2 regions of the Pseudomonas sp. G3-19 genome follow, and region 2 is predicted to be linked to the other one. Evidence: predicted binding sites of a transcription regulator. Region 2 holds the regulator's gene; the other holds the start of a gene.

Region 1 (5,601 bases), on a different contig from region 2:
ATCAGGTCGATCAGCGCGGTGCGATCGCGCCGCTGCTTACAGGATTTGTCGGCAAACGCCCGTAGCCCTTCGTCGGCCTCGGTCAGCCGGGTGAAACGCAGGAACGGCAGCGCCGACTGGCTCTCATGCTCGGCCTCACGCAATTCGTCGATATCGACCTGGCCGCGGGCGCCGATGATGATCGCTTCGTGCGGCTCATCCATGGTCAGCACGTGCAGGATATTGCCGAACGGATCGAGCTGGGCGCGCACCGGACGCGGCAGGTCGAGTTGCCAGCTCAACACGTGCTGACGCTCGCTGTCGTGCGGGGTCAGGCGCAAATACTGGATGCTCGCCCGCACCTGATCTTCATAGTGATAGGTGGTCTCGTGGCTTATGGAAAGTCTCATGCAGCCTCCAGGTATGAACTGTGAATCGCGTTGCCCAACTGGCGCACCAGCGGGATGAATTCGGTGAGCCAGGCGTGCAGGCCTTCGGCGAGGATTTCGTTGATGCCGGTGTAGCGCAGGCGTGCGTCCATTTCGGCAGCAAGGCGTTGTGCCGGACGGCCATTGGCGCCGGGTAACTGGGCGAGGATCTGGTCGATTTCCTCGGTGCAGGCGCGCAGCGAGCGCGGCACATCGGCGCGCAACAGCAGCAGCTCGGCGACATGCCGGGCGCCGGGTGCGTCGCGGTAGATCTCGGTGTAGGCCTCGAACGATGACAGCGCTCGCAACAGTGCACTCCACTGGTAATAGGCGTGCGCCGTACCGTCACTGACGGCCTCGGCCTGATCGCCGGCCATTTCATAGCGCGCATCGAGCAGGCGCAGCGTGTTATCCGCACGCTCGATGAACGTCCCCAGACGAATGAAACGGAACGCATCGTTGCGCATGATCGTGCCGTAGGACGCGCCACGGAACAGGTGCGAGCGCTCCTTGATCCACTCGCAGAAACGGCTCATGCCGTAACGACTGAGGCCCTGCTCGGCAATGCCGCGAATCTCCAGCCAGGTAGCGTTGATGTTCTCCCACATGTCCGCGGTGATACGCCCGCGCACCGCATGCGCACTGGCCCGCGCCGCGCCGAGGCAACTGTAGATGCTCGCCGGGTTGGCCGCGTCCAGGGCGAAGAAATGCAGCAGGCGTTCGGCATGCAGTTCGCCGTGACGCTCCAGATAATCGTCGAGGGTGCCGGTGATCAACAGCGGCATCGCCAGTTCGTGCAAACCGTCGCCGCGACCGTCCTGCGGCATCAGCGACAGCGAATAGCTGATATCGAGCATCCGCGCGAGGTTTTCCGCCCGCTCCAGGTAACGCGACATCCAGTACAGATCCGAGGCAGTTCTACTTAACATGGCAAGCTTCCTTCAATCCTCGACCACCCAGGTGTCCTTGGTGCCGCCGCCCTGGGAGGAATTCACCACCAGGGAGCCTTCACGCAGGGCGACACGGGTCAAACCGCCGGGCACGACCCGGGTTTCGCGGCCAGACAATACAAACGGACGCAGGTCGATATGACGCGGCGCAATGCCGTTTTCGACAAAGGTCGGACAGGTCGACAGCGACAATGTCGGCTGCGCAATGTACGCGTGGGGCTTGGCCTTGATCCGCTCACGGAACGCATCGATCTGCGCCGTGGTTGACGCCGGCCCCACCAGCATTCCGTAACCGCCGGAGCCCTGGGTTTCCTTGACCACCAGATCCGGAAGATTGGCCAGTACGTGGGAAAGTTCCGAGGGGTTGCGGCACTGCCAGGTCGGCACGTTCTTCAGGATCGGTTCTTCATCGAGGTAGAAACGGATCATCTCGGTGACAAACGGGTACACCGATTTGTCATCCGCCACCCCGGTACCGATGGCATTGGCCAGCACCACGTTGCCCGAGCGATACGACGACAACAGTCCCGGTACACCGAGCATCGAATCGGGGTTGAACGCCAGCGGATCGAGGAACGCGTCATCGAGACGGCGATAAATCACGTCCACCGCTTTCGGCCCGTCGGTGGTGCGCATGAAGACCTTGTCGTCACGCACAAACAGGTCGGCGCCCTCCACCAGTTCAACGCCCATTTCCCGCGCCAGGAAAGCGTGTTCGAAGAACGCACTGTTGAAGCGCCCCGGCGTCAGTACCACCACGCTCGGGTCGTCGATCGGGCTGGAGCTTTTCAGGGTGTCGAGCAACAGATTCGGGTAGTGGTCGATGGGCGCGATGCGCTGGGCGGCGAACAGCTCCGGGAACAGACGCATCATCATTTTGCGGTCTTCGAGCATGTAGCTGACGCCGCTCGGAGTACGCAGGTTGTCTTCGAGCACGTAGTAAGTGCCATCGCCGTCGCGCACAAGGTCGACGCCGGAGATGTGCGAATAGATGTCGCGGTGCAGATCCAGGCCCTGCATCGCCAACTGGTACTGCTCGTTGGCCAGCACCTGTTCGGCAGGGATAATCCCGGCCTTGATGATGCGCTGCTCGTGATAAAGGTCGGCGAGGAACATGTTCAACGCCTTGACCCGCTGGATGCAGCCGCGCTCGACGATCCGCCACTCGCTGGCGGGAATGCTGCGCGGGATGGTGTCGAACGGAATCAGGCGCTCGGTGCCCTGCTCGTCGCCATAGAGCGTGAACGTGATCCCGGCCCGGTGGAACAGCAGATCGGCCTCGCGTCGCCGTTGTGCCAGCAACTCGTCAGGCGTGTCGGCCAGCCAGCGGGCGAACTCCCGGTAATGCGGGCGGACCTGGCCGCCGGCATCGTACATTTCATCAAAATAGGTGCGGATCATGCCGTACTCCTTGTCACCCGGACCTACAGGCCTTCGCAAGGCCCGTGCCATCGGCATAAACGCTTTGATTTCAATCGGTTGGATAATCACGCCGCAAGCACCGCACCATTCCTGTGCGGCAAATGCCCCAAGCCGATTGCCCCCGCCTCATTGCGACGCATTGCATCGCCTATCACCAGCATAGTCAGAGTTGATTTCACCGCTCGCACCGAGCTGCGGATAATCGGCGCATCCGCTGAAAACTTCCCCGGTGAAGACTTCAGCTCCACTGATCCGGACTGCCCGCGCAGTCCCCGCAGGCCGTAACCCTGACCGGTTTCCTCTCCTTATCGGTCTTCCCTTTAGCCACCCTCTCCGGTGGCTTTTTTTTGCCCGGGATTCTTGTTTCAGGGTTTTGCCACGGGCTATTCGGCGGCCAGAAACGACAACGGCCAACCCGAAGGTCAGCCGTTGCTCAATACCTGAAACCAGAGATCAGTTCAGACGATGGCGGTTACGCACCTCCTGCTTGACGCCCCAGCCCTCGATGATGCCGCCCAGCGGCTCGACCACGGCAGAGAAACCTTGCTCGAAATCGCCAATGTCGTCATAGGTTGCGTACATCACTTTGCTCAGTTCCAGCGACCAGGCGCCATCGTCGCGCGCACTGACCTGGGCATTGATGGATTCACCACGAAATTTGCCTGCCGCCCTGCGCGCCCGCTCCTCGTCCGGGAAAATGGCGTAGAACTCGATGGGATGGAACCGGGAAAAGTCGAAACCGCCTTCTTTCATGCGGCGCAGAACATTGCTGCTGATGTCTTCTTGATAGGCTGTGCTCATGAATCGTCCCCCTCGGATAGATGGATAGACTTTCCGTATTCCCGCCCCGGGCCTTACAGGCCAAAGTACTTCGGCAACGTGGTTGCACGCGGGAAACAAGCATGTAGCTGACAAGACCAGACCTTAGCGATTGTTTCGCTGATCTCGCTTGCAGAGTAGCCCCAAGATAGAGCTGCTGCCAAGGCCTGGTGCTTCAAGTGACAGGAAGAATTTCAGATTGGCGTGATACTGCGGATTTCGATGCTGTTCTGGGTTTTCAGGCTTTTCACGCCAGCATCGGTGGTGCGCCCTTCAAGATCGTTCATATCCAGTTCGGCGGCCACCGGCAGGAGCCGTTCCTTGATCAGGCGTGCAGCCTCGTCGTCGCTGGGGCATTCCGCGCGCTCGAACACCTCATCGACAATTTCACCATGATCGTCCACGAAAGTGACTTTCCACTTTTGCATCGGTGCCTCCTCGATCAAACCCGCAAATGGGCTTACTACTATCTCGACTTTTGGCGAGATTGATCGTTCAAAAGGATTGCAGCGGACGAACATGAAAAAAAATTAACCGATGGGGAAACAGGCTTGTGTGGCGAGGGGATTCATCCCCGATGGGCGCGAAGCGTCCCTGAATTCAGCGAACGCATAGTGTCAGTTCCAACGCGTCTGCCGATTTTACGACTGCTGCGCAGCCGGTCGGGGATAAATCCCCTCACCACAGGGGATCTATCACCGATCCGGGAATAGTGCGTCAGTCGTTGCTCGGCTTGTTGATCGCCTGCAGCACGTACTGCGGCAGCGCGAATGCGCCGATGTGGATTTCCGGGTTGTAATAGCGGGTGACGATGCCGCTGCCGATGAAGCGCTGTTGCAGGGTTTCACGGCTCAGTTTGCGGTAGGCCGGGTTGGTCGAGCCCCAGGCAAAGGTCATCGAACCGCCAATGTAGGTCGGCACGGCCGCCTGATAGAAGTGCCAGTCCGGGAACAGGCTGCGCAGGCGACCGGCAGTGGTTTTGACTTCGTCGATCTGCATGAACGGCGTGCCGTTCTGGGTCACGAGGATCCCGCCTTCGTTCAGGCAACGATGGCACGCCTGATAGAAGTTCTCCGAGAACAGCACTTCGCCCGGGCCGATCGGGTCGGTGGAGTCGGAGATGATCACGTCGAATTTTTCCGTGGTGGTGGCGACGAAACGCATGCCGTCGTCGATCACCAGGTTCAGCCGTGGATCGTCGTAGGCGCCCTTGGAGTGGTTCGGCAGGAATTCCTTGCACATGTCGACCACGGTGCCGTCGATCTCGACCATGGTGATGTGCTCGACGCTGGCGTGCTTGGTCACTTCGCGCAGCATGCCACCGTCGCCGCCGCCGATGATCAGCACGCGCTTGGCGGTGCCGTGGGCGAGGATCGGCACGTGGGTGAGCATTTCGTGGTAGATGAATTCATCGGCTTCGGTGGTCTGGATCACGCCGTCCAGCGCCATCACCCGGCCCATGCGCGGGTTCTGGAAAATCACCAGGTGCTGGTGTTCGGTGCGCACTTCGTGCAGCAGTTTTTCCATGCGAAAACGCTGGCCGTAGCCTTCGTAGAGGGTTTCCAGGTATTCGCTGGTTTTGGTTACGGTCATGGTCAAGTGCTCCGATGAATGCGCGGGCGCCAATCGTGGGGGACGATTGCCCGGGAAAGGCGCGCATTCTACGTTGCCGAAGATGACAGGTCGAACCTTCCTCCGACAGGGCACACTCTGGAGCTACCACAAGACCAATGTGGGAGCGGGCTTGCTCGCGAAAGCGGAGTGTCATTCAACCTGTGTTTCGACTGAACAATCGCCTTCGCGAGCAAGCCCGCTCCCACAGGGGATCAGCGTGTTTTCGGGAAAGCGTCAGACCCGCACATTGCCCCGTGGCCCGGCGATCGCCCAGATGATCAGGCCCAGTACTGGCAGGAGGATGATCAGCAGAACCCAGAGGATTTTCATCCCGGTCTCGGCGCCGCTTTTCAGTACGTTGATGATCGCCCAGATATCGAGGGCAAGAA
Region 2 (5,601 bases):
CTGGCCAGTGCCGGTCGCGCTACCGGCAGCAAAGTCACCGAAGCGCGTCCGCGTATCGACATGGTGATCCAGCCGAAGAAGAAAACCGACGAGAAAACCCAGTAATGGCAACTCTGAAAGCTCAACACCTGGCCAAGGCCTATAAAAGCCGCCAGGTTGTGCGCGACGTCAGCCTGTCGATCGACAGCGGCCAGATCGTTGGCCTGCTCGGCCCGAACGGTGCCGGCAAGACCACCTGTTTCTACATGATCGTCGGCCTTGTGCAGGCCGATCAGGGTCGCGTGCTGATCGATGATCTGGACGTCAGCCATCAGCCGATGCACGGCCGCGCCAAGGCCGGTATCGGCTATCTGCCGCAAGAAGCGTCGATCTTCCGCAAACTGTCGGTGGCCGATAACATCATGGCCATCCTCGAAACCCGCACGGAACTCGACAAGGCCGGTCGTCGCAAGGAACTGGAAAGCCTACTGCAGGAATTCCACATCAGCCACATCCGCGACAACCTCGGCATGAGCCTGTCCGGTGGTGAACGCCGCCGGGTGGAAATCGCCCGCGCCCTGGCGACCGCACCGAAATTCATCCTGCTCGACGAGCCGTTCGCCGGTGTCGACCCGATTTCGGTCGGCGACATCAAGCAGATCATCCATCACCTCAAGGCCAAGGGCATCGGTGTTCTTATCACCGACCACAACGTGCGTGAGACCCTGGATATCTGCGAAACCGCCTACATCGTCAACGACGGTCAACTGATCGCGGAAGGCGATGCGGCGACCATCCTTGCCAACGATCTGGTGAAGGAAGTGTACCTGGGCCACGAGTTCCGCCTGTAAGCACCAAGGCACTTGGCCAGCCTCCGGGTGCTGTATCGATGAAGCAGGCTTTTTATACGCTTTTATTGTTACAGCGCTCTAGGCAAACACGACAGTTTCAGGCATATAATTTGCTTAAGTTTGGCGCTCCGGCGCCCTGTAGTGGATGGCGCATGCGCGCCGGCGAATAAGGTGTTAAGCCCCTGCCATGAAACCATCGCTAGTCTTGAGAATGGGCCAGCAGCTGACGATGACACCGCAGCTGCAACAGGCCATCCGCCTGCTCCAATTGTCGACCCTGGACCTGCAACAGGAAATCCAGGAGGCCCTGGAATCCAATCCGATGCTCGAACGCCAGGAAGAAGGCGACGACTTCGACAATACCGATCCTTTGGCCGACAACGCCGAACAAAAACCCAACACCGACATTCAGGAACCGTCCTATCAGGAAGCCGCCCCGACGGTGGACAATCTGGAAGATGGCGAATGGAACGAGCGCATTCCTAACGAACTGCCCGTTGATACCGCCTGGGAAGACGTCTACCAGACCAGCGCCAGCAGCCTGCCCAGCAGCGATGACGACGAGTGGGACTTCACCACCCGCACGTCCGCCGGCGAAAGCCTGCAAAGCCATCTGCTGTGGCAATTGAACCTGGCGCCGATGTCCGACACCGACCGCCTGATCGCCGTGACCCTGATCGATTGCATCAACAATCAGGGCTACCTGGACGAAACCCTCGAAGAAATTCTCGACGCCTTTGATCCGGAGCTCGACATCGAGCTGGACGAGATCGAAGCCGTTCTGCACCGCATTCAGCAGTTCGAACCGGCCGGTATCGGCGCGCGCAACCTCGGCGAATGCCTGCTGCTGCAACTGCGTCAGCTCCCGGCCAAGACCCCGTGGCTCAACGAAGCCAAACGTCTGGTCAGCGATTACATCGATCTGCTCGGCAGTCGCGACTACAGCCAGTTGATGCGGCGTATGAAGCTCAAGGAAGACGAGTTGCGTCAGGTCATCGAACTGGTGCAAAGCCTCAATCCGCGTCCGGGCTCGCAGATCGAATCGACCGAAGCCGAGTACGTGGTGCCCGACGTCATTGTGCGCAAGGATAACGAACGCTGGCTGGTCGAGCTGAATCAGGAGTCAGTGCCCCGTCTGCGGGTTAACGCGCAGTACGCCGGTTTCGTCCGTCGCGCCGACACCAGCGCCGACAACACCTTCATGCGCAACCAGTTGCAAGAGGCACGCTGGTTCATCAAGAGCCTGCAAAGCCGCAACGAAACCCTGATGAAGGTGGCCACCCAGATCGTCGAGCATCAGCGCGGCTTCCTGGAGTATGGCGATGAAGCCATGAAGCCGTTGGTCCTGCATGACATCGCCGAGGCGGTCGGCATGCACGAATCGACGATTTCCCGGGTCACCACGCAGAAATTCATGCATACCCCGCGCGGTATTTATGAACTGAAATACTTTTTCTCCAGCCACGTCAGCACCTCCGAAGGCGGTGAATGCTCGTCGACGGCGATCCGCGCGATCATCAAAAAACTGGTTGCGGCGGAAAATCAGAAAAAGCCGTTGAGTGACAGCAAGATCGCTGGTTTACTGGAGGCACAAGGCATTCAGGTGGCTCGCCGCACCGTCGCCAAGTACCGCGAATCCCTCGGGATCGCGCCTTCGAGCGAACGCAAGCGGTTGATGTAAGCCACGTTACAGCGTTCCAGTGGCAGGCTCTTCGGCCTGCCGCTTTATGCACTGGCAACGAAGGAGAAGCTGTATGCAAGTCAACATCAGTGGACACCAACTGGAAGTGACCGAACCTCTGCGCACCTACATCAACGAGAAACTCGAACGATTGGAGCGCCATTTCGACAAGATCACCAACGTGCAAGTCACGATGTGCGTCGAAAAGCTCAAGCAGAAAATCGAAGCCACCTTGCATATACCCGGCAGCGAAGTGGTCGCTAACGCAGAAGATACTGACATGTACGCTGCGATCGACTCACTGACCGACAAGCTGGATCGCCAACTCAAAAAGCATAAGGAAAAGACCCAGAGCCTCCTTCAGGGCGCGACAGGTCGTTAACACTCCCAACCCATGATCCGACTTGAAAGTATCCTGACCCCCGGCCGTTCCCTGGTGAACGTGCCGGGCGGCAGTAAAAAGAAAGCCCTCGAACAGATTGCCAACCTCATCCATAAAGAAGTGCCGGATCTGGCCATGCAGGATGTTTTCGAGAGCCTGGTAGCCCGTGAGAAACTCGGATCCACCGGTTTCGGCAACGGCATCGCCATTCCCCACTGTCGCCTCAAAGGCTGCGAAGCGCCTATCAGCGCGTTGATGCACCTTGATGCCCCCATCGATTTCGATGCCATCGACGGCGCACCGGTCGACCTGCTGTTTGTACTGCTGGTCCCGGAAGCGGCCACCGATGCCCACCTGGAATTACTGCGCCAGATCGCCAGCATGCTCGATCGCAAGGAAGTGCGCGAAAAACTGCGCAGCGCACCGAGCAACGAAGCCTTGTATCAGGTCGTCCTGAGCGAGCAGAACGGTCATTAATCATGCGTTTGATCATCGTCAGCGGCCGCTCCGGCTCGGGTAAAAGTACCGCCCTGAATGTCCTTGAGGACAACGGCTACTACTGCATCGACAACCTGCCGGCCGGTCTGCTGCCGGAACTCGCCGAACGCGCCCTGATTCACACCGAACTGGCCCAGCCGCTGGTGGCCGTGTCGATCGATGCACGCAATCTGCCGAGCCACCTGTCGCGTTTCCCCGAACTGCTTGAAGAAGTCCGTGCCCGGCACATCCAGTGCGATGTGTTGTATCTGGATGCCGACGAAGAAACCCTGCTCAAGCGCTTCTCGGAAACCCGCCGGCGCCATCCGTTGAGCACTGCCAACCGCTCGCTGGCCGAAGCGATCGAAGATGAAACCGCCCTGCTCGGCCCGATCGCCGACCTGGCCGACCTCAAGGTCAACACCACCAATCTGAATCTGTACCAGTTGCGTGACACCATCAAGCTGCGACTGCTGAACCAGCCGGAACCGGGCACGGCGTTTCTGGTCGAGTCGTTCGGCTTCAAGCGCGGCATGCCGGTGGACGCGGATCTGGTGTTCGATGTGCGCTGCCTGCCCAATCCTTACTGGAAACCGGAACTGCGTGCACAATCGGGTCTCGACGCACCGGTCGCCGAGTACCTGGCTGCACAACCGGAGGTTGAGGAGATGTTTCAAGACATCTACGGCTACCTGTACAAATGGCTGCCACGCTTTGCCGCGAGTAATCGCGCCTATGTCACCATTGCCATTGGCTGCACCGGCGGGCATCACCGCTCCGTTTACCTGACCGAACGTCTGGGTCAGGCCCTGCAGAAAACCCTGAAGAACGTCCAGGTTCGCCACCGCGACCTCACTTAAAGGATTCACACCGCGATGCCTGCTCTGGAAATCGAAATCATCAATAAACTGGGCCTGCACGCCCGAGCGTCGGCCAAGTTCGTCGGGGTGGCGGGCCAGTTCCCGGATTGCACGATCAGAGTGGGTCGCACGCCAGAAACCACAGTGGATGGCAAAAGCATCATGGCGATGATGATGCTCGCCGCCGGCAAGGGTACGAAGATCTATCTGAGCACCGAAGGCCATCAGGAACAGGAAGCGCTGGATGCGCTGGTGGCGTTGATCAACAACTACTTCGATGAGGGTGGTTGATCGTTTAAAGATCAAAAGATCAAAAGATCGCAGGCTGCGATCTTTTGATATTCAACCCAACGCCGTATCCATCACCATCATCAGACAAAACCCGATCAGCAAGCCAAGACTGGCCAGCTTGTCATGACCATTGCGGCGCGATTCCGGAATGACTTCGTGCGTCACCACCAGCAACATAGCCCCCGCCGCCAGCGCCAGCCCCAACGGCAATAACAGCTCCGCCAGACTGACCAGCCAGGCACAGAGCAGTGCAAACACCGGCTCGACCAACCCTGAAGCCGCACCGATCAAGAACGCCCTGACCCGCGACATTCCCGCCCCCGCCAGTACCAGCGCAATCACCAATCCCTCTGGCACATCCTGCAAGGCGATGCCCATCGCCAGACTGTCGGCATCCGGCATGCCGCCGCCAGCGGACACCCCCACCGCCATGCCTTCCGGGATGTTGTGAGCAATGATGGCGAAGACGAACAGCCAGATGCGCGGCGGAATCACCGGGTGCTCGGGGGTACCGACGAGCATTTCCGGTGAGGCGCCGGACAGTTTCAGATCCACCAGATACAAACCGAATGCACCGAGCATGATGCCGAAGCAAATCAGCCCGCTGGCGGCCAACGGTGTCAGGCCCAGACTTTCGGCAGCAGCGATGCCCGGCACGATCAGCGAAAACGCAGTCGCCGCCAGCATCACGCCGGCGCCGAAACCCAGTAGCGTATCGCTGAGCCTCTGCGGCATACGCCGGATCACCAGCACCGGCACCGCGCCGAGCGCCGTGCCGAGGGCGCAGATCGCGCCGCCCTGCAATGCGCGTGACAATCGCGGCTGCAGATCCAGCCATTCCAGCCCGTGCACGGCCAGCAGGGTCATGCCCGCCAGCAGCAACAGCGACCCGACCGCGTAACGAAACATGCGCCCACCGCCAATCGCCAGTGTTTCAGTGCCCATAGTCAGCCCTGGATTGTTTTTATAGAAGACTTAAACCAGTGCAGCCTGGTAGCGCGCAGCAACTTCCGGCCAATTGATCACGTTGTAGAACGCGTTGATGTATTCCGGGCGACGGTTCTGATAACGCAGGTAATA

The links. Region 2 encodes sigma-54, which starts transcription at its own class of promoters, with help from an activator protein. Its sites were predicted from a motif close to ANTGGCATNNANNTTGCTNT; they were not measured.
Region 1: a site for sigma-54 is predicted at 2,791-2,810, ahead of ACOYXI_RS00020 (circularly permuted type 2 ATP-grasp protein). Genes of this name have one in related genera too.

Annotation. Positions count from the first base shown of each region.
Region 1 is NZ_JBMPIQ010000001.1:1,624-7,224, forward strand. It holds gene ACOYXI_RS00010 (transglutaminase family protein) at 1-389, opposite strand, end outside; gene ACOYXI_RS00015 (alpha-E domain-containing protein) at 386-1,336, opposite strand; gene ACOYXI_RS00020 (circularly permuted type 2 ATP-grasp protein) at 1,349-2,758, opposite strand; gene ACOYXI_RS00025 (ribonuclease E inhibitor RraB) at 3,233-3,580, opposite strand; gene ACOYXI_RS00030 (hypothetical protein) at 3,793-4,026, opposite strand; gene speE (polyamine aminopropyltransferase) at 4,316-5,191, opposite strand; gene ACOYXI_RS00040 (PLDc N-terminal domain-containing protein) at 5,447-5,601, opposite strand, start outside.
Region 2 is NZ_JBMPIQ010000003.1:5,223,052-5,228,652, reverse strand. It holds gene lptA (lipopolysaccharide transport periplasmic protein LptA) at 1-105, shown strand, start outside; gene lptB (LPS export ABC transporter ATP-binding protein) at 105-830, shown strand; gene ACOYXI_RS23735 (RNA polymerase factor sigma-54) at 1,018-2,511, shown strand; gene hpf (ribosome hibernation-promoting factor, HPF/YfiA family) at 2,585-2,893, shown strand; gene ptsN (PTS IIA-like nitrogen regulatory protein PtsN) at 2,906-3,370, shown strand; gene rapZ (RNase adapter RapZ) at 3,373-4,230, shown strand; gene ACOYXI_RS23715 (HPr family phosphocarrier protein) at 4,246-4,521, shown strand; gene ACOYXI_RS23710 (ZIP family metal transporter) at 4,573-5,466, opposite strand; gene ACOYXI_RS23705 (superoxide dismutase) at 5,497-5,601, opposite strand, start outside.